Regions from separate parts of the Paenibacillus sp. FSL H3-0310 genome, predicted to be linked through region 2. Evidence: predicted binding sites of a transcription regulator. Region 2 holds the regulator's gene; each other region holds the start of a gene.
The links. The regulator Rex, encoded in region 2, represses fermentation and respiration genes when NADH is low (regulators of the CRP and FNR family bind a similar motif). The targets are predictions, from matches to a motif close to TTGTGAAATATTTCACAA.
Positions count from the first base shown of each region.

Region 1 (10,308 bases), 1.1 Mb from region 2:
TGACTCACAATAGCTATACCAAGCGCTAGTGAAATGATTGCGAGGAGAGCCATGTTTTTCCTTTGTGAAGACATTTGTTGAGAAATCAGATTGGATTTCCTCTTCACAGATCACACCTCCTTTATCTATAGGCTTGTAGGGAAACCTCAAACATACCGTAATGGATTAATCAGCTTTATTTTTTCCCTTTAACATAATCCGCATCAAACAGGAAGAGTTTGAAGACCAGAATAAGGGATGGGATCAACAGGCATAGACCGCCGATAAACACAATAACTAACGCTAAGCCCATTGCCGGTGAAGTTGCACTGCTCTGAATCGTGATATACGGATCAAGAATATAAGGGTATTGCCCAATCCCATAAGCAAAAAAGGCACAGAAAAACTGCAACATGACGCATATAAAAGCTAATCCGTAACGGCGTCCGTTATATAATAGCCACATCGCGATCATGAAGAAAGCAACGGAAAGTGCCAGCAACCACCATAAATCCATCATATTTTGAAAATGCCGCTCATTGTGTTGACCCAAATAGATAAATGCTGTCAGTGCGAGGATTATCGTCGGTGTGCTCCAAAACAGGGCGTAGTTGCGCATCAGCTTCAACGCGGAATGATCCTCCGCCCGAGAAGCGTAAAATGTCAGAAATGAGCCGCTAATGAACAAAACGGACACGATTGCCAGTCCTACGATACTCCACGATAACGGATTGGTAAACAGCGCCCAGTAATCTAGAGAAACCGTTTCCCCCTGCTTCACGATAAAGCCGCCTTCAGACAAAGTTAGCGCCACTGACAACGATGCTGGAATAAGCAAACCTGTAGCTCCGTACAAAAAAAGATATACTATGTTTTTCTTGGAACCGTAATTTTCAAAAGCATAGAATGAACCGCGAATCGCAAGAAGAATCACCGCAATGCTTCCCGGAACAAGTAACGCGGAGCCATAATAATAGGCTGTGTCCGGAAAAAAACCGACGATGCCAATATAGAAAAAGATAAAAAATACATTTGTAATCTCCCATACGGGTGATAAATATCGGGAAATCAGACGATTAATGAGATGATCCTGCTTTGTTAAACGTGCATAAAAGGCGAAGAAGCCCGCTCCGAAATCAATGGAAGCTATAATTAAATAGCCGTACAAAAACAGCCAGAGCACCGAGATGCCAATCAATTCGTAACTCATCATTCAGTGCCCCCCTTTTCCGTAAATTGATTAGGATGATCCTTCATCCATTTCTCCATCTCAGCTTCTGCCGGATTATTGTTGAACAAGCGTCTCAGCACGATTACACACATACTGCCGAGTACGATGTACAAGAGCAATAAGGCGAAGAATATAATTCTTACATTCGGTGAAGACGTGGCAGCCTCCTCAACACGCATATATCCACGGATAATCCACGGCTGTCGGCCAATCTCTGCATAAAACCATCCCAGCTCAACAGCCAGAAAAGCGAGAGGGGCGCTCAGTGCGATGATGCGAAGCATCCACTTGTTAAGCTCATTACGCTTTTTCCAGAACACAAACAGAAAATATAGAAACGAAATCGCGAGCAGAGTAAATCCAATTCCGACCATTAAATCAAACAGATAATGAACGAGAAGCGGTGGCCATTCTTCCTTGGGGAATTCCTCGAGCCCCGTCACCTCTGCATTAAAGTCTCCAAAGGCCAGGAAGCTGAGCAGCTTCGGCAGATGAAGAGCCCCTAGAACTTCATGCTCTGCATTCAGCCATCCCAATAGCACCAAATCCACACTGCTGCTCGTCTCAAAATGCCACTCTGCCGCTGCAAGCTTCTCTGGCTGATGCTCGGCCAAAAACTTGGCAGACACATCACCGGCTAACGTGTTCAGCAAACCGAATAGTAAAACGACCGCCATCATGAGATTTAAAGATTTTTTGTGGTATGCGGACACACCTTTTCTCAGCATCGCGAAGGCTGCAATCCCGGCTAACAAGGCAGCTCCTGTCAAATAGGCCGAGCTTAATACATGGAACACTTTGGAGAACGTCGCCGTATTCAGCATCGCTTGCACCGGGTTAATCGCTGTGAATTGGCCTGCTTCCATGACAAAGCCTTCAGGTTGGTTCATGAATCCGTTCACCGTCGTAATAAAAACGGCAGACATGCCTGCCCCGGCGACAATCGGTATCGTCAGCAGCCAATGGATATACGGATTTTTGAACCGACCCCATGTATACAAATAAATGCCCAAGAAGATAGCTTCAAAGAAGAATGCGAAAACCTCCATGAATAACGGAAGTGCAATGACATTCCCAGCCAGTTTCATAAAATTCGGCCATACCAGGGCCAGTTGTAGTGAAATCGCTGTACCGGTCACGACACCAACCGCCACAGAAATGACAAATCCTCGAGACCACCGCTTTGCCATAAGTGTATAATGGGGGTCCTTCTTCCGAATCCCGATAAACTCTGCTATAGCGATCATTAGCGGTATACCGACGCCAATCGTCGCAAAAATAACGTGGAACCCGAGAGTCAAGCCTGTCACCAGCCTGCTCCATAGCACCGTATCAATTGCCATTCTTTACTGCTCCCTTCAAAACACTGTTCATTTTCTATGATTAGGCCTGCTAACTGTTGGCTGCATTCAATATCAGGTTTAGCAAGGTTCAGCGACATCGTTGCCTGTTCGTTTTAGTATGACGTTCATCGTTCTTTGCTATGTAAAAAGAGAAAAAATTCACAAAGCAAGAGTTGGCGAGCCCGATTTATCTGATACTGAGCAGTCAAAATTATAATGTGACCTAATAATTAAAATCATCTTATCTTAAATTGCAAGTAATTCAATCACAGATATCTCTTAATCCCTAAACGTTCAAGAAAGGGTCAAATCTTTCTGACAACTCAGTGAATAACACAAAAAGTACCCGAAGGAGCTATTGATTGATTAGTGCATATGTGATGTCACAAGTTCCCTCCTACTTCGATGCTGGCAAAAAAACGATATTTTCTCATTTTGAGCCGTAATATATCCCCCTTTTGCAACAAAAAAACACTGACTCAAATCATCAGTGTTTTTTGAATTAAAGCTAATTTCATCTTCGTCATGACAAATCTTGATCTGCCAATATCATTTAGTACGGCCGTAGAAAAAAGAATACCCATCTGACTTCCCAAGCTTAGTCGTCTCCGTTCCGTCCACTAGCTTGACCGCTTTCAGCAACGATATAATTTGCGTATGCATTAGCTTTGCATCAAATTTGTCCATCTCTCTGTTGTCACTATCCACGAGCAGATAGTCGGGCATTGGAATGAAACCAATCACCGGTATCCCTGCTTCAAATAAGGGCTGACTCTCTCCAAACTCAAACTTGTTATGTCCACGCAATAATACAGTACGTGTGCTATCTGTCTTTTCAATAGCCTTCAGCCAAATGGCTGCCATCATTTCATTGCCCGCATAGGTATATTCTGTACTTATTTGTCCAGTTGGACCATAGTGACCCGTATCATCGTCCTTCCACTCCATGCTGCCTAAATGCTCAATCGTAATTCCAGCTACAGCTTTTAAATGGCCATTCTTGCCATCCCACAGCTCTCGATGCCCCTCCATCCAGGTGGAAGTTGCCTGAGAGGACCCTTTGAACTCCGGTAATCTAAAATGCCCTGTCACAAAAGCAAATATCATCGTACGTTCCGGCTGCTCCTGCTGTAAGTAACGAATCATAGACAGCATGCCCACAGCGCCATTCTCCTCCACCACATTTATCCCATCCGTATGAGTATTTACGATAATTGCTTCGTCTTTATTCTTACCGTCAATTTTCACATAAAAGGATTCTGTTGGGGCATCTTTTTGTATTACCGCTTCTAAAATAACCGTACCTTCTTTATGCTCCTGAGCTGCCCTGATAACCTTTTGCCCTTCCGTTTCATTAACCCAGATCGCAGGGATTCCAGCATAATCGGTGGTAAAAGGCACATATTGCTCTTCAACCTTATCGTCAGATACCCCTTTCCAGACTAAAACAACAGCTTTTACGCCCTTTTCCTTCGCTTGCTCCAATTTAGCTTCTTTTAAAGCTGTAGTGAGGACTAGATCGCCTTCATTTGGGGTAATTTGGTTGTCCATTGGTGATGAATCCCGCATATTCATAACGATCCCACTTGGAAAATTTCTGAAATTCTCAATTTCAATGACAGCAATTTTTCCGCTGGCCTGGCCATATTCACCACGCTTCGTATACACCAGCTCCCCAGTTACACCTTTTTCGTCAGTTTCCCCGGAATAGGGAAAAGCTGAAGAGACATGAATTGCCTGCTGATCAATCATTAAAGCACTGTTCTTTTCTTCCCATCGGTCAAAAGTATAGCGATCACGATAAACTTGCAGCCCCATATCCGTTAGCTGCTGCTCCAGCCAAGCAATAAACTGATTGTGACCCTCAGAGCCGGTTGTACGGCTTCCAAAAGAATTCATTACTTCAATATCTTTGAGCATCACTGCTGCAGAATCCAATTTGCGTTCATCGATCGTCACTGTCGTATCAGCAGCTAATGCTACAGGTGTTGTAATAGGTTTCGCATAGACTCCAATACCCCAAAGTGCAGTAACGATAAGTGCAGCAATGCTGAATAACACTTTACGAACCACTAGAAACGGAGTAACTCTTCTGCTTACCTTTTGCCCCAAGAGTCCTCTCCATATGCCCGCTACGATCAGCAAGAGGATAGAAAGCGCAAGCAGCCAAAAATTTCTTGTGATTAAGAATAACCCTTCTGCCACCATCGCACTAATAAATACTACATGTAACTTCTCACGCTTCTTTAATAGTAAAAAAGAGATGCCTAATTCTGCTAACAAAAAGATAATGGTCACGATTGAGATTACCGTTTCTTCGCCAATGAATACCGTAGCACATAGTGCTAGGATCAAAAGCAGCACCACTGACAATCGTCTATATAAGATTTCTAACATGACGCCCTCCCATTTTAACTAACGATTATTTTGACATTACATTTGTAATGCCTTATGGTTTTAGCATATTGAAAATACTCATGAAAAACAATGAAACGAACATCAGAATGTACAAATGGAGGGGAAATGTCATCTCAAATCATGAATTATACAGTCCAAATACCTCTCAGCATCGTTCCAATAAAGAAACCAACCGTTTGACAAGAGAAGCCATCTGTACGGCATTAGTCTTCTTGATCCAGGAACAGCCTTTTGACAAAATCACCATCACCGATATTGTGAAGCGCGCAGGGGTTTCTCGAACAGCCTATTACAACAACTATTCCTCCAAGCAAGAGATCCTGGTGGATTTGGTCGATTCGCTTATTTTCGAAATTAATCAAAAACTCTTACCTTACACCAATGAATTAACAGGCAAAGCTAAAGAACCTCAAAAATTTATCAAAGTGCTTTTTGAAGTTATTTTTCAGCAGCGGAACATCTACAAAGCACTTCAGAGTGCAAAGTTTGATGATGTAATTCTGGATTGCTTGAATGAAATGATGCTTTCTACTGCTCATGACAAAAGCGACGAGAATGTGTACCGAATATACTTTAAAGCGGGGACCCTCTATAATGTTCTCCTTAAATGGATACAATCAGACTTTGCAAAATCCATTGACGAAATGACCAAAATTTGTCTTGAGGTATACCATACTCCAATGTCCCAGGAATAAGGTTTAAAAATCGTGTTTATAAATGAAAAAACAAAGAAACCACGGAACCAAGTTCGGCTCCGCAGTTTAATTATCAACCCTATTATTGAAATTGAATTTGTTTCATGTACTCTTTGAATGCCTCAGCGATTTCTTTGTATTTTGTATGATGCAGATAATGTGAACCTTCCATTGGGATCATTTTGCCCTGTGCGGATTGTTTGACTTGCTCCTCATGCAGCGGAATCCACTGTTTATTGTGCTCGTTGTTCGATTGAACGAAGAGAAGCAGCGGCAAGTCATTTGGCATTGTGAGTTTTTCTCCATTTTTGAAATTGGAACCGAGGTGGCCCAGTTCATTCATCAACGTTGGATTGGTCGCGACTTGATTCGAAATCAAACGCATCTGTTCTTTGGTATGCTCATCGAACGCAAGCGATTCATAGGGATCTCCGCTCACTTTTTGGACCAATCTCATTAGACCTGATTTTTGAAGAAATTTCATGGCGTTCAAAGGTAATTTGACATCCATTCCGGGTTGATTGGGAACGCTGCTATCGATGCCGACAAAAGCAAGAACTTCATCCGGATATGTGTTCACATAGGTCGCTCCGTAAAGTCCCGCGATGGAATGTCCCATTAGAATGTAACGGTCTAAACCCAGTTGCTGCACTGCTTCGTGAACCTCACTTACTATATTCTCAGTCGTTCTCTCCTTCTCGGTTTCATCGCTCAAACCATAACCGAAAGGCTCGACCACCACGACTTTATAATTAGGGGTAATTTCATCGATCAGCAATTTGAAATCAAGTGCAGGCGTCGGGGTTCCTTGTCCCGGTAGGAGTACAACCGTTTGTTCACCGCTGCCTTGAATAAGCACATTCATTTTTTTTCCATCCACATTGACATACTGGCCATACGATTCGATTTTCTTTTTCTCTACCCCATCGCTAATAGAATCAACGATAAAAACGATGCCCATGAACAACACGAGCGCCCCTACAATACCTCCGATTATTTTTAACCATAGGTTCCGTTTCTTGTGGCTCTTAGTCCCTGTTGTTTTTAATTCCACCTTATTTGCCACGTTCATCTCTTCCCTTCCTTGTCCCTGTATCTGAAGTGCCGCCTTGACGACATATTCAAAGTGTAATCAATCAAGATGTACCCTTCGTGACGACAATATGAACGGAATATGAACAAGTCAAAAAAAAGAGTTTTTAGATCAACATCAAATCGGAAATGAAATAATGTTATTGTCTTTTGCTCAAAAAGCAGCGCCTCTCATTTAGAGATCGCTGCTTTTTATTGTTTACTTCATTATATGTGTAGGTTCTCACTATTCTATTATTTCTCAGCACAAATCATGAACATTGGTGTTGACCGGTTTAAGACTTGCTGTTTCGCATCCAGTACTTTGGCGTTCAAATTCTCTTCAGCAAAAATATTAGCGAAGCCTTCTTTTTTGAGAGTCCGTATATCCCACTCGGGACGCCATTCTCTGGTCAGCGGCAATACAAGACTCAGACGGTCTGTCTCCTCTATGTCCTTATGATGCGGGAGTTCACCAAAGCCCTTATCTACATAGTTTTGCTGATCCTCTACTCGCTTTTGCTGCATCTCTTCGTCCCAGAGATGGCGATTCCAGTTGGCATCAAAAACCAGCAGCCGTCCCCCAGGCTTAAGTACTCTTCTCCACTCTTTGTAGGCTGACTGCGGATCGGTAAGGCTCCAGGTGACATTGCGGCACACGATCAGATCGAAGCTCTCCGCAGCAAAGTCAAGCTTGTGCGAATCCATCTTGCGGAAAGTAACGGTTACACCTTCCCGAATGGAGTGGGCACGTGCTTCTTCCAGCATATTGTCGGTACAATCGATCGCAGTAACCAGATGCCCGGCACTCGAAAGAATCACAGAGAAGAAGCCAGGACCGCAGCCAATATCTAGGACATGCAGTCTTTCCTTCTGCGGTGCATTAGTGAGAATAAGCTTCAGCCAGGCTTCCCGCTGGAATCCGTTGAGTTCCTTCTGAATGCCTTCGCTGTACAGCTCGGCTTCGCCTTCCCAATACATTTCCACCTCTTGTTGTATACCCATTTATCATTCACTCCTTCTTGGCAAGTATCATGAACCGGTTTACATTCTGGTAACCGTATTTCAAATAATCTAGCGGCATCGCACGGGCAGGGATAAAGTTCCGGTGAACATCTATGGTTCGGAACCCGGCCTGTTTCAGCGCTGTCTCGTCAGCTTCAGGCCGTAATACATTAACATATGGCAACTCGCTTAGCAGGCTTTTATCTTGACTGCTTCGCTGGCGGATTCTTTGTTCTGTGAGCAGAATCAGTGTCCAGGACAAGGCATACCAAAGTCTACGGAATACAGTCTTGCTCTCTTTATACAAATAGTTGCCGTCAAAAACAATCAGGGTCCCGCCCGGTTTTAGAATCCGATACCATTCAGCATAAGCCCTCTGTGGATCAGGAAGCGTCCATACTACATCCCTGCAGACCACTGCCTCAAAGCTATTCTCTAGCTCCATATGCAAATCGGCAGCATCAGCGACATAAGCTGGAACTTTATATCCATAACTCTCAAAATTTCGTGAAGCTCTATCGATCATTCCCTGAGAGGTATCCACCGCTGTAGGCAGATGACCCATCTGTGATAAGAGTATGGAGAAAAAGCCAGGCCCTGTTCCCACATCCAGCACCTTTTGCTGGGGAGTTGTTCCCAACCCTTTAATAAGCAGTTGTTTCCAGAGGTTTATGGTTTTTTTGCTGCGGAATTGAGTCTGTATGACTTTGTCATAACTCTCCGAGCTTGATGTCCAGTATTTCGAAATCTCTTTTAACATCATTTTTCTCCTATGTCGAGTAGATTCCAGAAGACCGGCATAAAGGTGGAGTACCCCGGTTTAAATCCAGTCACTCTATTATTTACTGCCAAGATATCGTCAGGGAAATAAATAGCTGCAAACATAGCCTCCTGATACAATTTGGAGAAAATGGAGTCATATGCGGTCTGACGTTCCTGAATATCGGTTGTTCCTACTGCTGTGTCAATCAGTGATTCTAGTCCAGGATCAGACCATACGACAGCAGATGCGTCAGCTGTTTTATGAAATAGGGACAGCAAGAATGCATGCGGATTATAAGCATCATCATAAGTCCGGTACATGATTAGATCATAGGCTTTGCTTGTCCATAAGGCATCATAATAAGCATTCGGCTCAAGAACCTGAAGATTCACTCTAATGCCAATCTCCTTTAACTCAGACTGAACCAGTTCACTGATGGACTTCCATTCGGGATATTCAGCCTGCTGCAGCACGAAGTTAAGCTCAAGCTGCGCTCCGTCCTTCTGTACAATTCCATCTCCGTCCGAATCCGTGTAACCGGCAGCTGCTAGCAGTTGCTTCGCTTCCAGCGGATTGAAGCCGTACCAAGTATTATTGGACTCCGTCACATAAGGAACTGTCAGCGGGAACAGGCTTTGAGCTTCACTGCCGATACCGTCCATAAGATCTTCGACAATGCTTTTTTTATTAATTGCCAAATTGATAGCTTTTCGCACATTCAGATCTTGAAGTGCGGGCGTTTTGTAGTTAAAGATCATGAAATGAGAGTTTGTTCCTTGTGCTTTTTGCAAAGTTAGTGAAGAATCCGCTTCAATCACTGGCACGCTTTCGACTGGAATCTTTCCCATTTGTCCCCCGGCAATGTCAATGTCTCCAGCTTGCAGCGCTAGTACTCTGGACTGTGGATCTGGGATTACCTTCAAAATAATTTTCGACAGCTTCGGCATTTCTCCCCAATACTTCGGATTTCTGACGAGTATGGCTTCCTGATCTGTTTTGTAGCTCTCTGCCATCCATGCGCCAGTTCCAATCGCTTTAATGAATTTACCCGTAATATCTCCTGCGGGTTCCACAGCGGAAGGGCTGATAATTCGGACCGGTCTTGCAAAGGATAACTCGGTTAAGAAGGGATAATACGCTTTGTTGAATGTCATTGTGATCGTATGTTCGTCCACAACAACAAGGGATTGCATCGCAGTTGCTACATTTAACGAATTGGCTGGATCCTTAATCCAGCGTTCGAAGGAGAATTTAACTGCGTCGGCATTAAACTCCGTACCGTCAGAGAATTTGACGTCATGGCGAAGATGGAACGTATATACTTTCCCATCTTCTGAAATATCCCAAGACTCCGCAAGCGACGGCAGTATTTCGCCTTTTTCACCATACTCCACTAACCCCTCATATATCATCGCGTGCACATTCATCGAACCATCATAGGCACCGGCATCCAATCGGTCTATACCGGCATCAGACGATATAGCAACAGTGACTGTCTTGTCCTGAGCTTCAGATCCTTGTGCAGCTTCATTATTGGCGGTATTATTGGCTCTAGCCGTAGAATTGCTGTTATTACTGTTGCTGCAACCTGATATCAACACAACTATTACAAGAAGCATAAAGAATAACGATTTTGATAATAGGTTTTTTGTCTTAGGGTTCGTTCTCATTCTTGGTACATCCTTTCTCTACTTAACATCATAGGAATGGCTGGGTTGCCACTCCTCTCCCAGTCTCTTCTTTCTTAAGCGGGGGTCCTGCACAGGTACCGAGGAGAGCAATGTTTTTGTATAAGGGTGGTCT
Region 1 covers NZ_JBBODC010000001.1:2,716,595-2,726,902, forward strand. The annotation lists gene cydD (thiol reductant ABC exporter subunit CydD) at 1-107, opposite strand, end outside; gene MHH63_RS12325 (cytochrome d ubiquinol oxidase subunit II) at 176-1,192, opposite strand; gene MHH63_RS12330 (cytochrome ubiquinol oxidase subunit I) at 1,189-2,553, opposite strand; gene MHH63_RS12335 (hypothetical protein) at 3,103-4,950, opposite strand; gene MHH63_RS12340 (TetR/AcrR family transcriptional regulator) at 5,058-5,666, shown strand; gene MHH63_RS12345 (alpha/beta fold hydrolase) at 5,749-6,738, opposite strand; gene MHH63_RS12350 (class I SAM-dependent methyltransferase) at 6,993-7,742, opposite strand; gene MHH63_RS12355 (class I SAM-dependent methyltransferase) at 7,750-8,502, opposite strand; gene MHH63_RS12360 (nickel ABC transporter substrate-binding protein) at 8,502-10,175, opposite strand; gene MHH63_RS12365 (ATP-binding cassette domain-containing protein) at 10,194-10,308, opposite strand, start outside.
Region 1: a site for Rex is predicted at 2,701-2,718, ahead of MHH63_RS12330 (cytochrome ubiquinol oxidase subunit I). Genes of this name have one in related genera too.

Region 2 (10,308 bases):
AGCAGTTCTGCCATAATGGCATGTCCCAATTCGTGGATCGCCACACGTTTTTTCTCTTCGTGGTTAGTTTCTCTGTCCGTTTTTTCCCCCATCATAACCTTGTCAATCGCCATCGACAGATGCCGCTGCTCAACCTCTGTCAATTCCTCACGCATCATATAAATTGCTGCCTCATTCATAACACTTTCGAGCTGAGCACCGGAAAAACCATAGGCTTCTTCGGAAATTTTGTCGAGGTTCACATTGGCATGAAGCGGCTTATTTTTGGCATGCAATTCGAGAATCGATCTGCGGCCTTTTTTATCAGGCATGTCCACTTGAATATGACGGTCAAACCGGCCAGGACGCAGCAATGCTGAATCAAGCATTTCTTTACGGTTAGTGGCTGCTACCAGTAGAATGCGTGGTGTTTCGTTGTTATAGATCCCGTCCATCTCAGTCAACAGCTGATTCAAGGTCTGATCATATTCTCGCTGCTGTCCGCCCTCACGCTTACCGCCAATTACGTCAATTTCATCTATGAAAATAATAGCGCTTTGCTTGTTTTCCTTAAGGGCGCGGGTACGGGCATCCTTAAACAAATCGCGGATACGGCCGGCACCGACACCTACGTACATTTCTACAAACTCACTGCCTGATGCTGCCACAAATACAGAGTTTGTATAATGTGCTGCTGCTCTAGCCATAAGGGTCTTACCTGTTCCTGGAGGGCCTGTAAGCAGAATCCCTTTCAAAGGCCGAATCCCGAATTTGCTGATTTCCTCATGCCGGATCAAAAAATCCAACGCTTCACGAAGCTCCTGCTTTGCATTGTCTTGCCCGCCAATTTCTTCAAAAGTAAGCTTTGAAGGTCCATCCTTCTTGCGTTTTTTCCCGGCACCTGCATTTACCGCAAGTCCGCCTCTTAAATGAGCAATGATAAGTAACGCCGTGAGCATCCCAGCAGCAATTACAATCGGGAATATATTAATGCCTAGAAAAGCCATAAAAATAAACAAGACAGGAATAAATCCGATTAGAATTTCTTTAAGGTATTTAGGCATTATTCCATACCCCCAATGTCGCAGGTTTACGCGGCAAAATAATAAATTTGCTTTCTTTTCCATTACTCAAGCTTACATAGACATTATTGTCATCAATTTCTGTTGAGGCTATCACATTTTTATATTGCGGATATTGCGCTTTGAGTCCATCAAGTTCTGTGGGTATAAGTGTATATTTACGGCTCTCCATGGCTTCGGCTACAGAGAACATCGCTTTATCCCAGTATTCATCCAGCAGTTCACTGGAGTTCTGTTCTACATCAAGTTTTAGTGTACGTCCATCAATCATCGATTTTCCTTCTTGGGAGACGTACTGAACCAGTTCACGTAATTTCGTGCCTGGCTGGAGATCAAGTTTCAAAGTGACCTCATTGCGGTTAATACTGATATGAGAATTATTGACGCCCTCATATTGAGATACAATCTTCTGAAGTGGTTCCTGCATTGCAAACTGACGATACAAAAAGAAGCCACCAAACAATAGAGTAGCCGACAGTAGAGACGTTATCAGCACAGGTACAAGACGTAATTTCAAGAAACGTCCTCCTCTCAAAGATGACAAAATATAAAGCTCATTATAATAATTTATAGCTACTTGAGAGCTCATCAGAGAGACTGAAGTCTCTTATTGCTGTTCTAATTACAAGTAGTAGTATATCACAGGTGTATATACTAATTTCAAAATAAATGTGAATATATTTAAAATTTAATTTTTTAAATATTTCCATCAATACCAAATAAATTCCTCACTTTCGACAAAATCGGCCTTGATTTTTAATCAATCAGCCTATTTTCGTATGTGAATATAAGAGAATATTCGGTGATAACCACCCATTCAGTATATCACTTAGTATATCACTTTTGTACATCAAATAAATGTAAACAAGCGAACTTATAATAAAGTTCGCTTGTTTACTATGCCACCCTTAATTTCCTTATGTTCAGCTTAACTTTTAGGTAAACTGTAACCTTCGCCCATTCGGGACCCATCCGAAAAGCGATAAAATTGATAATAATACCGACCGCTCTGTTTATAAAAAAGCTGCCAAGCATACTCTCCGTTATATACTCCCGGCAGCAAGCGTTCAATCGTTATGTCCGGAAGATCAGCTTTGATAATGCCGCGTATTTTGGCTTCCGAGGTTCCTTTACTTAGTTCCTCAGCAAACACTGCGTCGTCGCCTTCAGCAAATTTTCCATCTACCGTAAAGCGGACCCAGACCATAAGAGCAGTCCCGGCTTCATTTTTCCCAGTTAATACCCAGTACACTGCATTTTCATCCCAAACCGATTTTTGTGCTTTGGTTACCTCTGTTAGACCCGCTCTGGTTTTGGCAACATCCTTAGCGATATCACGCTCGTTCCATTGATCTTTCATAATATAGGCATAGAACTGGATAAGTCCAAACCCCAGGAGCAGAATCAGAACTGACCCCAGGAGGATCCATTTTTTCCTTTTCTTCAAGGTACAGCTCCCTTTCTAGTAATATATCTTTTTTGATTATATAACACACCCGCGCGTTTATCCAAAATTTCATAATTTTCTAGCTTTCCCAGCCTTAAAAATACACAAAAGGCCGCAACTTTTGCTAAAAGCAAAAAGTCGCAGCCTATTATTTATTCGTTATTCTCCAGACTTAACGCTTCAATAAACCTTCGAAGGCTTCTTGCGCTTTACGCCGGATAGCTTCCTCATCCAGGGTTAAGCATTGTCCATGCTTGATGACCTGTTTACCATTCACCCACACATGCTCAACATCCTTAGCGCTAGCAGAGTAAACTGCATGAGACAACAGATCTGTGTGTGGCAGCAAATGTGGCTGATCGATATCAATAGCAATGAAATCTGCTTTCATCCCTACAGCAAGTCTGCCTACATTATTTAAAAAGATGGATTGCGCGCCATATTCTGTAGCCATACGCAGAGCTTCTGGAGCTGGAACAGCCGTTGGATCACCGCTGACACCCTTATGAATGAGAGCTGCAAGCCGCATCTCTTCAAACATATCCAAGTTATTGTTGCTTGCCGCGCCATCCGTGCCAAGAGACACCTTCACACCAGCTTTTAGAAGATCAGTAACCCGAGCCACTCCGCTAGCCAGCTTCAAATTACTGCCCGGATTATGAGATACACCCACATTATGGCGAGCCAAGATCTCAATCTCTTCATCATTTAAATGAACACCATGTGCAACTATCGAGGGACGTGTGAACATGCCAAGCTTCTCTAAGTGAGCTACAGGACGCAACCCGTAATCCGCCACATTTTGTTCCACTTCACGTTTCGTTTCGGACATATGCGTATGCATCGGTAAATCCAGATCATGCGCTGCCTGCACAAACTTAACCAGGAAGTCCGGAGGGCAAGTATAAGGGGCGTGTGGCGAGATCATAGTAGTAATTCTACCGTCAGCCTTTCCATGCCAGTTACGGGCAAAAGAAATCGCTTCCGCAAGCTTGTGATTCTGTACATCCTCTGGACATAACCCGATCACACCACGCATCAATACGGAACGGATACCTGATAACTCAGCTACCTCGGCTACTCGGTCCATATGATCATACATATCGAGGAAGGTCGTAGTTCCACCCTTCAGCATTTCCAATACAGATAAGGAGGTTCCCCAGTATACATCATCACCGGAGAACTTTTCCTCCATTGGCCACATCTTCTCCTGAAGCCACACTTGTAGCGCTAAATCATCTCCATATCCACGCAGCAAAGACATCGCCGCATGACCATGTGTGTTTACAAGTCCAGGCATGAACAGCAGACGGCTGCCATCAACCACTTGCACTCCAGCTTCCATCTGAGGCTCTTCTTTTCCTATGTAAGTGATTAAATCATCTTCAATAGTCATATATCCACTCAGAACCGGCTCATCCGTTCCCGGAGTCAGAAAATACCCGCCCTTAATTATCGTTTTATTGTTGTTCATGTTCACTTTCTTCCTTTCCATCCCGCAAGTAATAAGCAAGACTTTGCAGATCAGTTGTAAAATCAGCTGCATGCACCCGGATATTCGGTGGTGTCTTCAGAATCACAGGGGCAAAGTTCAAAATTGCTTCAATCCCAGAAGAAATGAGGATATCTGCTACATTTTGAGCTTCTGAATCAGGTACGGTAATAATGGCAATGCGAATACCTTGCTCACGAATTGTGCTGCCTAGTTCATCCATCGGTTGCACAGTAAGGGAGTTGATCTTACGTCCAACCTTAGGAGCGTACGAATCAAATATAGCCGTAATTTTCATAGTATCTTTGAGATATGCATTGTAATTAGACAAGGCATGTCCGAGATTACCTGCTCCAACTAAAGCTACATTAAGCTGTTGATCCAGCTTCAGGATATGACGGATTTTCTCAATAAGATACGTTACATCATATCCGATACCTTTTCTGCCGAAGTCACCAAAATATGCTAAATCCTTACGAATCTGTGCGGGATTAAGATCAAGCTTTTGTCCAAGTTCCTGAGAGGAAACTGTTAATATTTCGCGATTCTGGAGATCATTCAAAAAACGCAAGTACACAGGTAGTCTGCGAACAACGGCTTCTGATATTTTATCCGATTTCATATTTTTCCTCCTAAAAATAGTAATGTTCTTGTGAAAATCCATATTCAAACGTCTACCTCTCCTTATTAAGGACGGTACTGTAACACACCGCCCTTAAGGATAAGGAGGAGCTAAACTGAAGACGAGCGTTTTAAGAAGCGCCGCCATCCTCTAGCCATTCCGCTATGCGAGGGACCATTTGATCAGTAAGCATATGCTCCATTTTGGGACCAGGCAATGAATAAAGGAAATACTTCCCGTAATGAGATTCAATAACCCTTGTATCATAAACAATAACTATTCCGCGATCCTGCGCCGTGCGAACCAGTCTTCCGAATCCCTGCTTAAAACGAATAACCGCTTGAGGAACAGATAATTTCATGAACGGATTCTTCTTCTGGGCCTGTAATAACTCCGACTTCGCTTCCGCCAACGGGTGATTCGGCGGTTGAAATGGAAGTCTCACGATGGCCAGGCAAGTCAGTGCTTCACCTGGAATATCTACACCTTCCCAGAAGCTGCTCGTCCCCAGCAATACGGATGCTGCACTGTCCTGAAAGCGGCGGATCAGCTTGCTCCGGCTGCCACCTTCCACGCCTTGACCAAGCACCGTAATCTCTTGTGAGGCCAAAGCCTCTTTAAGCGGATCATATACCTGACGCAGCATTTTATAAGAAGTAAACAGAACCAGCATCCGCCCACGTGTTGTTTTAGCAGCTTCCGATAATGACTGTACGAGTGTATCGACAAATCGAGCATCGCCCACACTCCCCTTCACACTAGGAAAATCACGCGGTATAACTAGCAGTGCCTGCTCGCGATACTTAAAGGGAGATGGAAGGAGTGAGGTCATTAGACGTCCCTCTTCTGCAGCTTCGTTAAGTCCGAGATTATCAATCATAAATTGAAAAGACTTATCTACAGACAGCGTCGCCGAGGTAAGCACGATGCTTTTTTTCTTATCGAAGAACAACTCTTTAAGCTGGCTGCTAACATCCACAGGGACGGCATACATCTGCAGTGATTTGCTGCGGTAATTTCCATTTGCCTCCAGCCAATATACTACATTATCGTCATTCAGCCCCATAAAGAATCTTACTTGCTCACGGATGGAAGCCAAATCCTTAAATAAACCGCTAATATCAGTAACAAGACTGTCTGCTGAAGATTGGCTTTCCTGGTCGCGCATCTCGTTAAGCATTTTATCACCCTTACGGATGATGTCGCTTAACGTCAGATTCATAGTGTTCTCTAGCGCAACCAATTCATCCCAATCCTTCGGCTTACGGGCGGGAATCAACCGCATAACCAGTTGTCCCGCTTCCCCTGCCCCTGCATCACTGCGTTCCGGCAAAAGGCTGAACAGCTTGTCGCTGAGTGCATCCCAGGTTTCTTTGACGGTAAGCAGATCCGGGTAGATCCGATCGATGACTCCGCTCCATTCTGAAGCCTCTTCACTGCCTGACGACTGTAATATCTGACGCAGAGCAGGAAGCTGTCCGTTTCGGCTATCTTTATACAGTCGCGATAACGTGTGTGCCACAGTGAAATGCTTCATATGCATGCCAAGATGTTTACCAGCCACATCTTCTAAATGATGTGCTTCATCAATGACAAGATGCTCGTAAGCCGGAAGCAGCTGGTGCCCAGCCTTAACATCTGCGAATAGCTTGGAGTGGTTCGTAATAACCACGTCAGCAATCCCAGCTTCATGCTTGGCCCTATGATAATAACATTTGCGGAACCAAGGACAAGAACGGCCCAGACAGGAATCGGTATCGCTTGCCACCGTCTCCCAGAAGTCACCGCCCCGGCCGCTTAAATTCAGCTCTTCATCATCCCCTGATTCACTTTGAGTGAGCCATACAATCATCTGAGCGGCAGTAAGCGCATCTTCCCTTGGGCTTATAAAGTCCTTCTTATTAATTTTATGCTCAAACTTACGCAGACACAAATAATGCCCTCTTCCCTTAAAAATAGCAGCTTTAAACGGAAAAGGAACTACCTGCGTTAACAAAGGGATATCCCGCTCGCGCAATTGGTCCTGCAGATTAATGGTATGAGTGCTGACCATGACTTTTTCATTGGTGCGAACGCTTTGATAAATGGCAGGCAACAAATAACCGAGCGATTTACCGGTTCCTGTGCCCGCTTCGATCAGTAGGTGTTTGTCTTCGGCAAGTGCCGTCATCACCTCATTGATCATAATATCCTGAGCTTCCCGGCTTTCATACTGCGGTAATGTGTCTTTAAGTCGTTTGGTTACTTCGTCCATATAATCAGTAAAAGATAAATTCGCTAGCGGATTCTCAGCATGCTCATCTCTAGGTGGCGCTAACTCCGTCCAATCTCCTACTGCAAGCGCTAATTGACGATAGAAAGTCAGATCACCTTCGGGCTGTAGCGTTTCCGCTTCCCGCTCTCGCAGCAGACCATCAAAGTACCAGCCCAGATCACTATCCTCTTCGGTAAACAGCTCACAGAGTCTCTGGATCGTAAGCAGCGGCAGCTCGTAGAGCTCCTCCAGACATTTCAGCAGCACTAAAGCAGTCGCAAGTGCATCACTATCTGCCTGATGCGGACGATCATGTGTCACTCCAAAATGAGCACTGACAGAGCCTAGTTGATAAGATGTGAGCGAAGGAAAGCAAATTTTCAGAAAATCAATCGTATCCAAAATCCGCCCTTGAAATGGCAAATAACCACAACGATCTAAAGCATTTTGTAAAAAATGGAAGTCGAAAGCGACATTATGCCCTACAAGCACAACATCATCCAAGAGCGGAACAAGCTCCATCATCATCTCATCCAGCTCAGGCGCATCCTTAACATCATCATCGGTAATCCCCGTCAGACCTGTTATAAAAGGAGGAATCGGCGTTCCGGGCTTGACATAGGAACCATATACCCGGGAGATGGACCGGTCTTCTTCTATAATTGCAAGGCCAACCTGGATAATTTCACCCACGGATTGGGTTCCTGTTGTTTCAAAATCAAGCACGGCAAATTTCATTATAATTCTATTCCCTTTCAATTGAGACTCTTAATCAGCATAACAGAAGTTGCGAAAAAAGGCGATGCACACCACTGGTTCAGGGGATGCATCGCTTGAATGGAAATTTCCAAAACCGTTATTCTTTTACAAAAGGGAAACCAGCTGATTTCCAAAATGCAGCTTCCCTCCACGACGGCGGCATACCTCTAAGTTAACGTTTGGTTCCGGAAGCGCAGGGTCATGCTGCAAAGCAAGATCAAATAATTCCTGCGCTTCATTGAAACGTTCCTGTGAGGCTCGTATGCAGCCTAAAGCATTATAAACCATGGCTTTCAGCTTGGTTTCCCGTATCAAGCCCAGCATATGGTTCAGATGACCCCAAGCGGCCTCACCGTCACCTTCCTGCAGATAAGAGATGGCTAAATATAATCGAGCAGCCAAGCTATCCGGGTATTGCGCAATAACTTCTTTAAACTGATCAATACACTTTCCATACATCAGCAGCTTATAATACCCCTGACCTCTTACAAAGGAATCCATACATAGCTCTGGTGCTTCCTGTTCCGGCACTTCCTCTTCGACCACTGCTGTAAAATCCGCACTTTCGCGAAAGGAACTAAGCTTCTCAGCAAAAGCGAGCCATTCATCCATCACTTTGTCGCTCAGTCTATGCAGCATATTATAATTGCATAAAAGCTCGTTCCGGCGGGCACCCTCCGCTGTAGGGTAATCTGTTACGATCTCCTGAAGCACCTTGTTCATTTCAGCAAACAAATGTTGAAACATGGGCGATCCCCCCTTACTGAAGATGAAATCAGTTCAGCTTGCCTGACTTCATTTTCTGCGAGATCGGGGTCTTTCATCCCTGCCATTCATTACATGGCGTAAGTCCATACATTAAGCGATTGTAGCATGCAATTCATGATCAGCCAGCTTCACTGGTTTGTTATTCTCATCCACGAATACCACCGTTGGCTTATGTGACTCCAGTTCTTCTGAGGACAACATCGCATACGAAATGATAATTACTGTATCGCCCGGCTGAACAAGACGAGCTGCGGCACCATTAAGACAGATCACTCCGCTTCCGCGCGGTCCAGGGATTACATAGGTTTCCAGTCGCGAACCATTATTGTTATCCACAATTTGAACTTTTTCATTCTCAAGAATGTCCGCGGCTTCCATCAAGCTCTCATCAATGGTAATACTGCCTACATAGTTCAAATTCGCTTCCGTTACTGTTGCGCGGTGAATTTTGGATTTCATCATATGTCTAAACAAGTGCAGCAACCTCCTTTGGAATAAATACATTATTATCAATCAAGCGTGTTCTGCCAAACTTCACGGCGAGCGCTATTATAATTTCCCCATCCACTTCTGATAAAAGAGCTTCATCCTCTAATCCTTCAAGATCAGGGAATGTTAAGATCTCCGCATAATCAATCACCGCTAGAGGGGAGCTGGAAATAACCGATGTCAACAATTCCCGCACTTCAGCAACGGTTGTTACTTTTCCTTCTTCAATAGACTGACGTGCTTCACGTAAGGATCGAGATAACACCAATGCCTGACTACGCTCCTCTGGAGACAAGAATACGTTACGTGAGCTGAGTGCAAGTCCATCCCCTTCACGAACGATCGGACAAGGAATAATTTCGATATTCATATTAAGATCGGACACCATTCGGCGAAGCACAGCAACTTGTTGAGCATCCTTCAGCCCAAAGAAAGCATAATCCGGCTGTACGATATTGAAGAATTTATTAACCACTGTGGTTACACCATCAAAATGCCCAGGGCGGGATGCCCCACAAAGCCGGGTAGTAAGCTCCGATACCGAGACCGTAGTCCGAGTAGGCTGCGGATACATTTCTTCCACACTGGGGATAAATACAATATCTACTCCCTCACGTTCAGCGAGCTCCAAATCACGACGCTCGTCACGCGGATAGGAATCATAATCCTCGTTTGGCCCGAATTGCAATGGATTCACAAAAATGCTCATTACCACTGTGTTGCTCATTTCTCCAGCCCGGCGAAGCAGACTGGCATGTCCGTCATGCAAGTATCCCATCGTAGGAACGAACCCAATCGGGGCGTGCCCGCCTTGTCTCATATACTCCAAAGCTTCGCGCAGCTGCTCCATGCTTCTGACGACTCTCATTTATTTCCCTTCCTTTCTTGCAGCGCCATATAAAGATTCCAAAACCGTTTCATCTGCATTAAAAACGTGGTCTTCATCTGGGAAGGAACGTTCCTTCACTTCCTTCACATATTGGCTGATGCCCTCACGGATTACATTACCCACTTCCGCATAGGTTTTGACAAAACGTTTCTCACGGTAAGGTGAGGCATACCGCAGCAAATCATGGAAAACCAATACCTGTCCATCACAGTAACGGCCTGCACCGATACCAATGGTTGGGATGCTAAGCGCTTCAGAGATCGCTTGGGCTACTTCTTCCGTTACCAGCTCCAGAACGATTGCAAAAGCACCTGCTGCCTCAAGCGCCTTAGCTTCATCCATCAGGCGTTGCGCATCTTTGGCATCTTTGCCTTGAATCCGGTAGCCACCAATCATATTCACAGATTGCGGAGTAAGCCCGATATGTCCCAGTACAGGGACTCCCGCAGCTACAACCGTAGCTACAGTATCACAAATCTCGAGTCCGCCTTCCATTTTGACGGCATGAGCCCGCCCTTCCTGCATTA
Region 2 covers NZ_JBBODC010000001.1:1,590,838-1,601,145, reverse strand. The annotation lists gene MHH63_RS07195 (AAA family ATPase) at 1-1,043, opposite strand, end outside; gene MHH63_RS07190 (hypothetical protein) at 1,036-1,578, opposite strand; gene MHH63_RS07185 (cell wall elongation regulator TseB-like domain-containing protein) at 1,990-2,508, opposite strand; gene MHH63_RS07180 (amidohydrolase) at 2,681-3,982, opposite strand; gene MHH63_RS07175 (redox-sensing transcriptional repressor Rex) at 3,969-4,622, opposite strand; gene dinG (ATP-dependent DNA helicase DinG) at 4,753-7,614, opposite strand; gene MHH63_RS07165 (tetratricopeptide repeat protein) at 7,741-8,382, opposite strand; gene panD (aspartate 1-decarboxylase) at 8,494-8,877, opposite strand; gene panC (pantoate--beta-alanine ligase) at 8,870-9,760, opposite strand; gene panB (3-methyl-2-oxobutanoate hydroxymethyltransferase) at 9,761-10,308, opposite strand, start outside.

Region 3 (10,308 bases), on a different contig from region 2:
CCGGAGAAGTGGGCAAATCGGATCGTGAAATGGAAGATTTTATGAATACGGTCACAGAAGGCGCCTGTGCTGGATGCATTCGCCGTACCCACTGCTGGGATGCAAAATTCTATCAGACATATAGATACATGACAGATATGATGACAACTGTTGAGGAATGCCCTGATATTACGGCTGCTCAGCTGCCACCGGAATGGAGCCGTATTTGTGGCAAAACCGGAGAAGTGCTTGAGGTCATGAAGGGACAATATGATCTCTACCAACATGATATGCGGTGGAAAAGACAAATATACGATAGTCGCCAATTTGTTGCCGAGCAGTTGTCAGGCGTGTCACAGGTTATGGAAGACTTGGCCAAGGAAATTAAGCGTGAGGGACAGGCCATGTATCGGCAGGAAGCGCAAATCCGCGAGGCTCTTGAGAAATTGGGACTGTCTATTCATGGCATTGAAATTTTAAGTCTGGACCCAGGACGCGTAGAAATAGAAGTAGTGCACGCTTATAATCGCGGTTTTGATGAATGCCGTAAAATGATTGCCCCACTCCTCTCCGACATTCTGGATGAGAATATTGCTGTCATGAGTGAGACGGCGGTTCATCCCCGGGAAGGACTCTCGATGGTTACCTTTGGTTCAGCCAAAGCCTTTGAGGTAAACACGGGTGTGGCAGTTGTTTCTAAAGGTGGAGATATGCTGTCTGGCGATAGTTTCAGCACCGTAGAGCTTGGAAATGGCACCTTTGCAGTATCCATTAGTGATGGTATGGGGAATGGTGAGCGGGCAAGGATGGAGAGCAGTGCCGCACTCGGCATGTTAGAAAAGCTGCTGCAATCCGGAATGGATGAGAAGCTGGCTGTAAAGTCGGTCAACTCAATTCTTTTATTACGCTCCCCTGATGAATTCTATGCTACTGTCGACATGGCTTTAATCGATCAATATTCTGCGCAGACAACGTTTATGAAGATTGCTTCAGCACCAAGCTTCATCCGGAGGGGGAGTGAGGTCATTCCAATAACCTCTAGCAATCTGCCGATAGGAATCATTAAAGATATTGATGTGGATTTAATCAGTATGCAGCTTCGCCCCGGCGATATTTTAATTATGATGACTGATGGTATTTATGATGCGCCTGGATATGCCGTTAATAAGGAGATATGGATGAAGCGGATGATCCAAGAGCTTGAGGGTGATGATCCTCAGGATTTAGCGGACAGCCTGTTGGAGAAAGTGATCCGTTATCAGGGCAATGAGATCCTTGATGACATGACTATTGTCGTCAGCCGTCTTGATCATTTCCATCCGGAATGGTCCAGCTTGCATATGCCGGGCATCGGCCGTATGGAGCGCCCGCGTACGGTAAGTTAGTTATTTTAGGTTTAGATTTAGATTTAGTAGGTTTTAATGTTGGGCACGCGCGAAGCGTCGTGTTGCTTGTATAGTTTAAGGCACGTGCAAGATATCGTGTTGCTGGGGGCACGCGCGAAGCACCGTGTTGCTTGTATAGTTTAAAGCACGTGCAAGATATCGTGCTGCTTGGGGGCACGCGCGAAGCGTCGTGTTGCTTGTGAGTTTGTAGCACGCGTAAGGCGTCGTGCTGATGGAGGTATTCGAGGCGAGTACGTGATGTGTAACTCGCCGGCCTCTACTATTCTCGTTTCAATGTCGGCTGACTTGGGACGGAATTTGTAGATCTAAACTGTTTACTAGTGAAGGTATGGAACGGAGAGAAAGTTTGGAGCTGTAGAAGCGGAGCGTTCGCCTTTGTCCTCGGATTCCAACCGCGAGAGGCGGTTCTAATCAAGGAATCTGAGGACAACAGCGATCGAAAGCCCAAACATTTCTCGCAGTTCCACTATTCACTACCCCCCACTATTTGATCGAAATTCCCCCACTTAATATCGACCGTTTGAAATCTCTCATTTCTGGATATGCTAGAAACAGAGGTTCAAACAAAGGGGGAGTTGAGGGTTATGAAGCAAATTATGCTCATTACTGACGGTTGTTCGAATGTAGGAGAAAGTCCGGTGTTGGCAGCGGCGCATGCCCTGCAGGAGGGAATCACCGTAAATGTGGTCGGTGTAGTTGATTATGGTACGATCGGTGAAATCGGCAGCCGGGAGATTGCCGACATTGCCAAGGCCGGGGGAGGCCTTAGCCGAATAGTCGGAACACCACAACTGGCGCAGACGATTCAGATGATGACACGCAAGACCGTGGTTCAGACGATCCAGCAGGCGGTTAATAAAGAGGTAAAAAAGATACTAGGCGACGGCTCACTGGATCAGCTGCCTCCTGTTCAACGTTCACAGGTTGTTACAGTTGTAGATGAACTGACAGAAACAACGCCGCTACGCATTGCACTTCTTATCGATGCCAGTGCCAGTATGAAGCCTAAACTGGGTGCTGTGGAAGATGCAATCCGCGATTTGGCACTCAGTTTAGAAGCACGGGAAGGCAAGAGTGAGATCGCTGTGTTTCATTTTCCCGGAAATAACAGCAGTGAAGATGCCAAGCTTGATCTGGATTGGACGCATGACATGTCAGGTATTCGTACGCTATTCTCTAAATTACACATGAGAGGCGCAACACCGACTGGCCCAGCTATTTTCAAGGTGCTTGAACATTATCGTTATGATACACTGGATGAACATCGTGGACGCCGACTAAGCGATGACCACGACGAAAGAGAAGGGATGATTGGTGGGTATGTCGTCTAATCCGTCCTATCCTACTGGTACCTTAATTAACGGCAAATGGCGGGGTAACCGTTATGTCGTTGAGCGGATGCTGGGAAGGGGCGCGAACGGAACCGTATATCTTGTGCAAAGAGAAGGCAGACGGGAAAGGTACGCGCTAAAAATCGGATACGATACACTTGAACTTCAATCGGAGATCAATGTACTGACCTCGCTGCAATCGCGACGAAAGCGGAATGAACATCGGGCTCGTCGTGAGAATCCATTGTCTTCTTATTTTTTGGAAGCGGATGATTTTGCGAATGGGGATAATATCCCCTTCTATGTGATGAGGTATGTTGAAGGCAAACCGCTGCATCATTTTTTATCGAAAAACGGTCCCGATTGGTTAGGCCTGGTAGGTCTTGGTCTGCTTGAAAAGCTGCGCACACTTCATGAATGTGGATTTGTGTTCGGTGATTTGAAGCCCGAGAACGTCATGGTATCTAAATACGGTGAAGTGGAACTGATCGACTTTGGGGGTACAAGCCCTATTGGTCGTAGCGTGAAGCAGTTTACCGAATGGCATGATCGTGGTTTCTGGAATGCGGGCAGTCGAATCAGCGATGAGGGTTACGATCTTTTCGCATTTGCTGTGCTGTGTCTTCGTTTGCTCAATGAAGAAGGGCTCAAAAAGGCAGCCTTACAGCTGCCGCAGACGAGAAGTGTGGACGAATTATTTAAGCTGGCTAGAAATTTACCCAATAAGAAACTATCCTCCTGGATTTGTATGGCGTTAAAAGGGGGGTTCTCAGGCTCTGCGGATGCTACTGAGGTCTGGCGAAACCATATTTATAACTCGCGCAGAAAGCGCCCGGATAGTATGGACACCCCTCGGTGGTTAAAAAATGCATTCGCATTGTCTTTGTTTTTGCTCGCCTTTACGATTTATTGGGTATTCCGTTTTTGAACTCATACATATAGTTGGAGAGAGAGGGGGGCGCATATGGAGCAAATGAATGGACTGGTGGAGTCTGTATTGGAGTCAGCAGCCGAGCATGAGCTGTGGGCGCCCCATGACACCATTGTAGTCGCAGTTTCCGGCGGCCCGGATTCTGTGGCTCTTTTGCATGTTTTACATGAAATATCTTTAAAATTTATACCGCTTACCTTAATATGTGCTCATGTGAATCATGGATTTAGGCCGGAGTCGAAGGAAGAGGCAGAGCTCGTACGTGGTATGGCTGAAGAATTGGGACTGCCCTTTGAGTTTGCGGAATTCGATATTCCCTCCTTGGCTAAAGAGAGTGGACTTGGTCCTGAGGGTACTGCACGTGAGAAGCGGTACGAATTTCTGATTGATACGGCGCACCGATATGGGGCGCGTTCTGTTGCTCTGGCTCATCATGCTGATGATCAGGCAGAAACTGTAATTATGCGTCTATTACGCGGAAGTGGCTTATCTGGACTGTCGGGTATCAAGTGGAAAAGAACAGAAAAAAAGGTGGAACTCATTCGCCCATTCCTACGTATTAACAAAACAGCACTTTTAGGGTTATGCCAAAATGAAGGTTTCACTTATGCTGAGGATGCCACCAATCTGCTGACGAAATATAAGCGGAATGCCATTCGTTTGGAAGTTCTTCCTTTTCTGGAAAAGTATAATGGCAGAGTGAGGCAATCCCTCGTACAGCTTGCGGAAATTGCGGGAGCTGAAGATGAGTATATGGAAGCGTCTGCGGCAAAATGCTTTGAAGAGCTAGTTTCGGAAGGGGATGGGAAATACACCTTTAACAGAGCTTCATTTGCTGCCATACCCTCCGCTTTACAACGGCGTTTGATTAAACTAATATTAAATTATCTGTCGGCGGATTTATCTGCCCTTGATTTCCCCAAGATTGAAGCTGTACGTCGGGGAACGCTGCAGAGCTATCCCACCACCTGGAGCTTGGATTTGGGTGGAGGCCTGACTTGTGTGCGGCAATATGATAGTATCTTGTTCTCGTCCAAGCCCACGACGCCACAGGCAAGCTATACATATCGTCTGTTTTTACCGGACTCTGAGCTTAAATTGGAGGAAATAGGTAAGGTGATGTCGATGGCGGTACTGGAGAGAGAAAACTTTTTTGTACAGGGGGAGGATTATGGGAAGATGTCGGCTTGGTTTGACCGTGATGAACTGGTCTTTCCACTGACGATACGATCCCGATTGCCTGGAGATACCATAAGGATCATGGGATTAAACGGAAGCAAAAAGGTAAAAGATATTTATATTGATGATAAAATACCTGCTTCCGAACGGTCATTGATTCCCCTCGTTTGTGATGGTTTGGGCAATATCGTCTGGATTCCGGGCGTAAGACGCTCGATGCATGCCGCAGTAGGGCGGCACACGACCTCCGTACTTCTATTGTCTCTGGCAGAGCTGGATGACCACGAAGTCACGTAATGGTCGAAGTAAGTCTTTCATAGTATAACTTAGGAGGTTTCGCAAGTTGCAAAACGATATTCAAGAAGTATTGATCACCGAAGAGGAACTTCAGCAGAAAATTAAGGAGCTCGGTCGAACACTGAGCGAAGAATACGCAGGTCGTACCCCTTTAGTAATTTGTGTACTAAAAGGTGCGTTTATATTTATGGCAGATTTGGTTAAAGCCATTACAGTACCTGTTGAGATGGATTTCATGGCAGTGTCCAGCTATGGAGCATCCACCAAGTCCTCTGGAGTAGTCAAAATTATTAAGGATTTGGATGTATCGGTAGAAGGCCGCGATATCTTGATCGTTGAAGATATTATTGACAGTGGTCTTACACTCAGCTATTTAATTGAGTTGCTCCGCAACCGGAATGCTGCTACTATCTCTGTGGTTACCTTGTTTGATAAACCATCAGGCCGCACTGTTAATCTTGAAGCCAGCTACACAGGCTTCGTGTTACCTGACGAATTTGTAGTAGGCTACGGATTGGATTATGCCGAGCGGTATCGGAACCTCCCATATGTTGGAGTACTGAAACCTGAGATTTATTCCAATTGAACTAAGGACTGCCTCGATCATACGGATCGGATACCCACAACTTCCTTTATTTGAGGTGTCCCAAGAGGCTATGGTACAATAACTTGAGTGTTGTGAGAGGAGGTAGGGGATGAATCGGTTCATCCGGAATTCTGGTTTTTATTTGATTTTATTTTTAGTCGTGGTGGGTATTGTCCAGTTTGTGAGCAATGGAAATGAAGCCGCCGATTTCCCTAGATACGACGAGTTACGGCAGGAGATCAAGAACAACAATGTGAAGGATTTGACGGTTCAGTTTGAGGGTAATGCCTTTCTGGTCACAGGTGAGTATAGAGAGCTGCCTGCCGATACTAAATCGAAAAGCTTCTCCACATATATTCCTCCTACAGATGCCGCTATCAATGAACTGATTCAAGCCAGTGATGTTAATGGGATTGAATTAACTCAGAAGAAAATGGAAGGTACCAGCATTTGGCTGACATTCCTTTCTTCAATTATCCCACTGGTAATTATGTTCATCTTGTTCTTCTTCCTGTTTAACCAGGCGCAAGGTGGCGGCGGTAAAGTCATGAATTTCGGCAAGAGCAAGGCTCGGTTATATAATGAAGAGAAGAAGAAAATCAGCTTTGAGGATGTAGCAGGGGCGGACGAAGAGAAGCAAGAGCTTGTCGAAGTCGTTGAGTTCCTAAAAGATCCACGCAAATTTGCAGCTGTCGGCGCACGTATTCCTAAGGGCGTATTGCTTGTAGGTCCTCCGGGAACAGGTAAAACATTGCTTGCCCGTGCGGTAGCAGGTGAAGCTGGCGTACCTTTCTTTAGTATTTCCGGTTCTGACTTTGTGGAAATGTTCGTGGGTGTCGGTGCTTCTCGGGTACGTGATTTGTTCGAGAATGCTAAGAAGAATGCTCCATGTATTATCTTCATTGATGAAATTGATGCTGTGGGTCGTCAGCGTGGTGCCGGTCTTGGTGGCGGACATGACGAGCGTGAACAGACGCTTAACCAATTGCTGGTTGAGATGGATGGATTCGGTGGTAACGAAGGCATTATTATTGTAGCGGCGACTAACCGCGCTGATATACTTGATCCGGCATTGCTTCGTCCAGGACGTTTTGACCGTCAAATTACGGTTGACCGTCCTGATGTGAAAGGCCGTGAAGCTGTACTTAAGGTTCACGCTCGTAACAAACCGCTTACGAAAGATGTAAGACTGGATGTTGTTGCTAAACGCACAACCGGATTCACAGGTGCTGATCTGGAGAATCTGCTGAATGAGGCAGCTTTGCTAGCTGCACGTCGTAACCGTAAAGATATTTCCATGATTGAAGTGGATGAAGCTATTGACCGTGTTATCGTAGGTACTGAGAAACGCAGCCGTGTGATCAGTGACCGCGAGAAACGTATTGTAGCTTATCATGAAGCAGGCCATACTATTGCTGGTTACTTCCTTGAGCACGCCGATATGGTGCATAAAGTTACTATTATCCCACGCGGACGTGCAGGCGGATATGTTATTATGCTTCCGAAGGAAGATCGGATGATCGTTACCAAGCAGGAGCTTTTGGATAAGGTTACTGGATTACTTGGTGGACGTGTTGCTGAAGAATTGTTTATTGGTGAGATCGGTACGGGTGCATACAGTGACTTCCAACAGGCTACGCGCATCGTACGTGCCATGATTATGGAGTATGGTATGAGCGATAAGCTTGGACCTATGCAGTTCGGATCTTCTCAAGGTCAAGTATTCTTGGGTCGTGATATTGGGCATGAACAGAATTACAGTGACTCCATTGCTTATGAGATTGATCAGGAAATGCAGAACTTTATTACTTCGAGTTACGAACGTTGTAAAGATCTGTTGATCAAACACTCCAAAGAAATGCACTTGATTGCCAATACATTACTTGAGAAAGAAACACTTGAGCTTGATCAGATCACACAACTGATTGAACAAGGATTCCTTTCCGAGGATGGTAAACCAGAGGGTGGCGAAGGTGTTGCCCATGAAGTTGGCGAGCCTGTCATCGACAATATCGGTGATGTACGAGTTCGCATTCAAGGCAAGCCTGAGGATGAACAGTCCACACTTCCTGACCTGTCGAAGGATATCCCGAATAACCCTGATTCTGAGGGTAATGACGGTTCCGGTGATGACAATAAAGGTGGGGGCACTAGCCTTACCTAATTGGGTCCACCATTCATATGATGTAAATTTATCCGGAGAACGTAACTGTTCTCCGGATTTTTTATTTTAATTTTTAAGGGATTCTATGCCTTAAAGCCTGTCCAGTTACATTGACAGAGGCTGGAACGTTGTGTACATTAGTGATTAATATTACTTACTATTTATATCAGCATGTTCATTTTTTCACCATGATGGCGCATGCCATTTGATAACATCATGTCGGCGAAAAGCCGCGAGGATTTAAGGGGGAGAACAATCGGTGGAAGCTCTGGCGCTTGAGCGCAAGCAGGAACAGAATCGAGAACTTCGTATACGTCTTGAACAGCTTAAAAAGGAACGAAACGCAATCATTTTAGCTCATTATTATCAACGTGATGAAATTCAGGAGGTTGCCGATTTCCGGGGCGACTCTTTTTTACTCGCTCAGAAGGCTGCAGAGACAGATGCAGAAGTTATTGTATTCTGCGGTGTTCATTTCATGGGGGAAAGTGCAAAAATTCTAGCCCCGAACAAAACCGTCCTTATTCCTGATGAACGTGCAGGCTGTCCAATGGCAGATATGGTCAATGTAGACGGTTTGCGTAAGCTAAAAGCTCAACATCCAAATGCTAAAGTAGTCACTTATATCAACTCGTCCGCCGAGATTAAAGCAGAAACCGATATTTGTTGTACCTCTGCTAATGCTGTAAAAGTAATCGAATCCCTTGACGCCGAAGAGATTATTTGGGTCCCAGATAAGAATCTTGGTCAATATGTACAAGATCAGACGGGCAAGAAGCTGATTATTTGGGAAGGCTATTGCAACACTCACGACATGTTGACCGTCAAAGATGTAGTAGAAATGAGAGCAAAATATCCAGATGCGGAATTTGTAGTTCATCCAGAGTGTCGTCCTGAAGTAGTCGCCATGGGTGACTATGTAGGCAGCACTACATCAATTCTGGAGTATTGCCGGAAATCGGATCGTAAGCAATTTATCGTTGGAACGGAAGATGGTACCGGATATCAGCTTCGTAAGGATAGTCCAGATAAAGAATTCCATTTTGCTACCAAATTTCTTGTTTGTCCTAATATGAAAGTTAATAATCTAAAAAAACTGGTGAAATGCCTGGAGACGATGAAGCCACAAATCTATGTACCGCCTGCTGTCGCCGACAAAGCCAGAACATCCCTAGAGCGCATGCTACAAGTCCGGTAGCATGCGCTACTCTTTCGTTGAAACAGGTGAAAAGCGGTCATGATTCCACAATATTTGGTTGATTTTGATCTTCGGGATATTCCTACGGTAAAGACAGATTGTATTGTTATTGGTTCAGGGATTGCCGGGTTATTCACAGCTATTAAAGCCAGTGAAGATCGGCGTGTCATAATGATCACAAAGAAATCAGTAATGGAAAGTAATACTCGCTATGCACAGGGGGGGATCGCAGCTGTTATAGCTGAGGATGATTCCCCTGCTTACCACCGGCAGGATACCTTAATGGCCGGAGCAGGTCTTTGCTCCTCAACAGCTGTCGATGCACTTGTTAATGAAGGGCCGGAAGGCGTTCATGAGTTAATTCGCTTAGGAACTCTGTTTGATAAGGAAGATGGGGTACTGGCTTTGACTCAGGAAGGTGCGCACAGCCACCGCCGTATTTTGCATGCTAATGGGGATGCTACAGGTTATGAGATTGTTCGTGCATTGGCGGAACAGGTAGCCGAACATGAGAATATTGAGGTCTGGGATGATCATTATGTTATCGATCTCATCACTGAAGGTGGAGAATGTGTAGGCGCATTATTGCAACGGCCCGGTGGTGGAAGGTTGTTCCTGCAAGGGAATGCGACCATTTTGTGCTCTGGTGGAGCAGGACAATTATATCGATACACTACCAACCCAGAAGTAGCTACAGGAGATGGAGTAGCTATCGCCTATCGCGCTGGGGCTCATATACGAGATATGGAATTTATTCAATTTCATCCTACAGCACTTAGTTACCCGGGAGCTCCTAGATTTTTAATCTCCGAAGCTGTGCGTGGGGAAGGAGCAGTCTTGCGCAATATTAATGGAGAACGGTTCATGGAACGTTATCATGACCTGCTTGAGCTAGCTCCGCGGGATATTGTAGCACGAGCTATTGTAAGTGAAATGGAACATACTAAATCAACGTTCGTTTATTTGGATATTACACATGAATCTCCAGAGATGGTGAAGCATCGGTTTCCCACAATATTTGAGACATGTATGGGCTATGGACTGGATATTACAAGTGATTGGATCCCAGTGGCTCCCGCTGCGCATTATATGATGGGGGGGATTAAGACCGGTCTGAATGGAGAGAGCACCATCCCACGTCTGTTTGCTTGCGGAGAGGTTTCCTCCACAGGCCTGCATGGCGCTAACCGTTTAGCTAGTAATTCATTATCTGAGGCCATTGTATTCGGACAGCGTA
Region 3 covers NZ_JBBODC010000002.1:985,472-995,779, reverse strand. The annotation lists gene spoIIE (stage II sporulation protein E) at 1-1,364, shown strand, start outside; gene MHH63_RS23825 (VWA domain-containing protein) at 1,970-2,716, shown strand; gene MHH63_RS23820 (serine/threonine protein kinase) at 2,706-3,644, shown strand; gene tilS (tRNA lysidine(34) synthetase TilS) at 3,681-5,123, shown strand; gene hpt (hypoxanthine phosphoribosyltransferase) at 5,170-5,709, shown strand; gene ftsH (ATP-dependent zinc metalloprotease FtsH) at 5,819-7,873, shown strand; gene nadA (quinolinate synthase NadA) at 8,133-9,071, shown strand; gene nadB (L-aspartate oxidase) at 9,111-10,308, shown strand, end outside.
Region 3: a site for Rex is predicted at 8,045-8,062, ahead of nadA (quinolinate synthase NadA). Genes of this name have one in related genera too.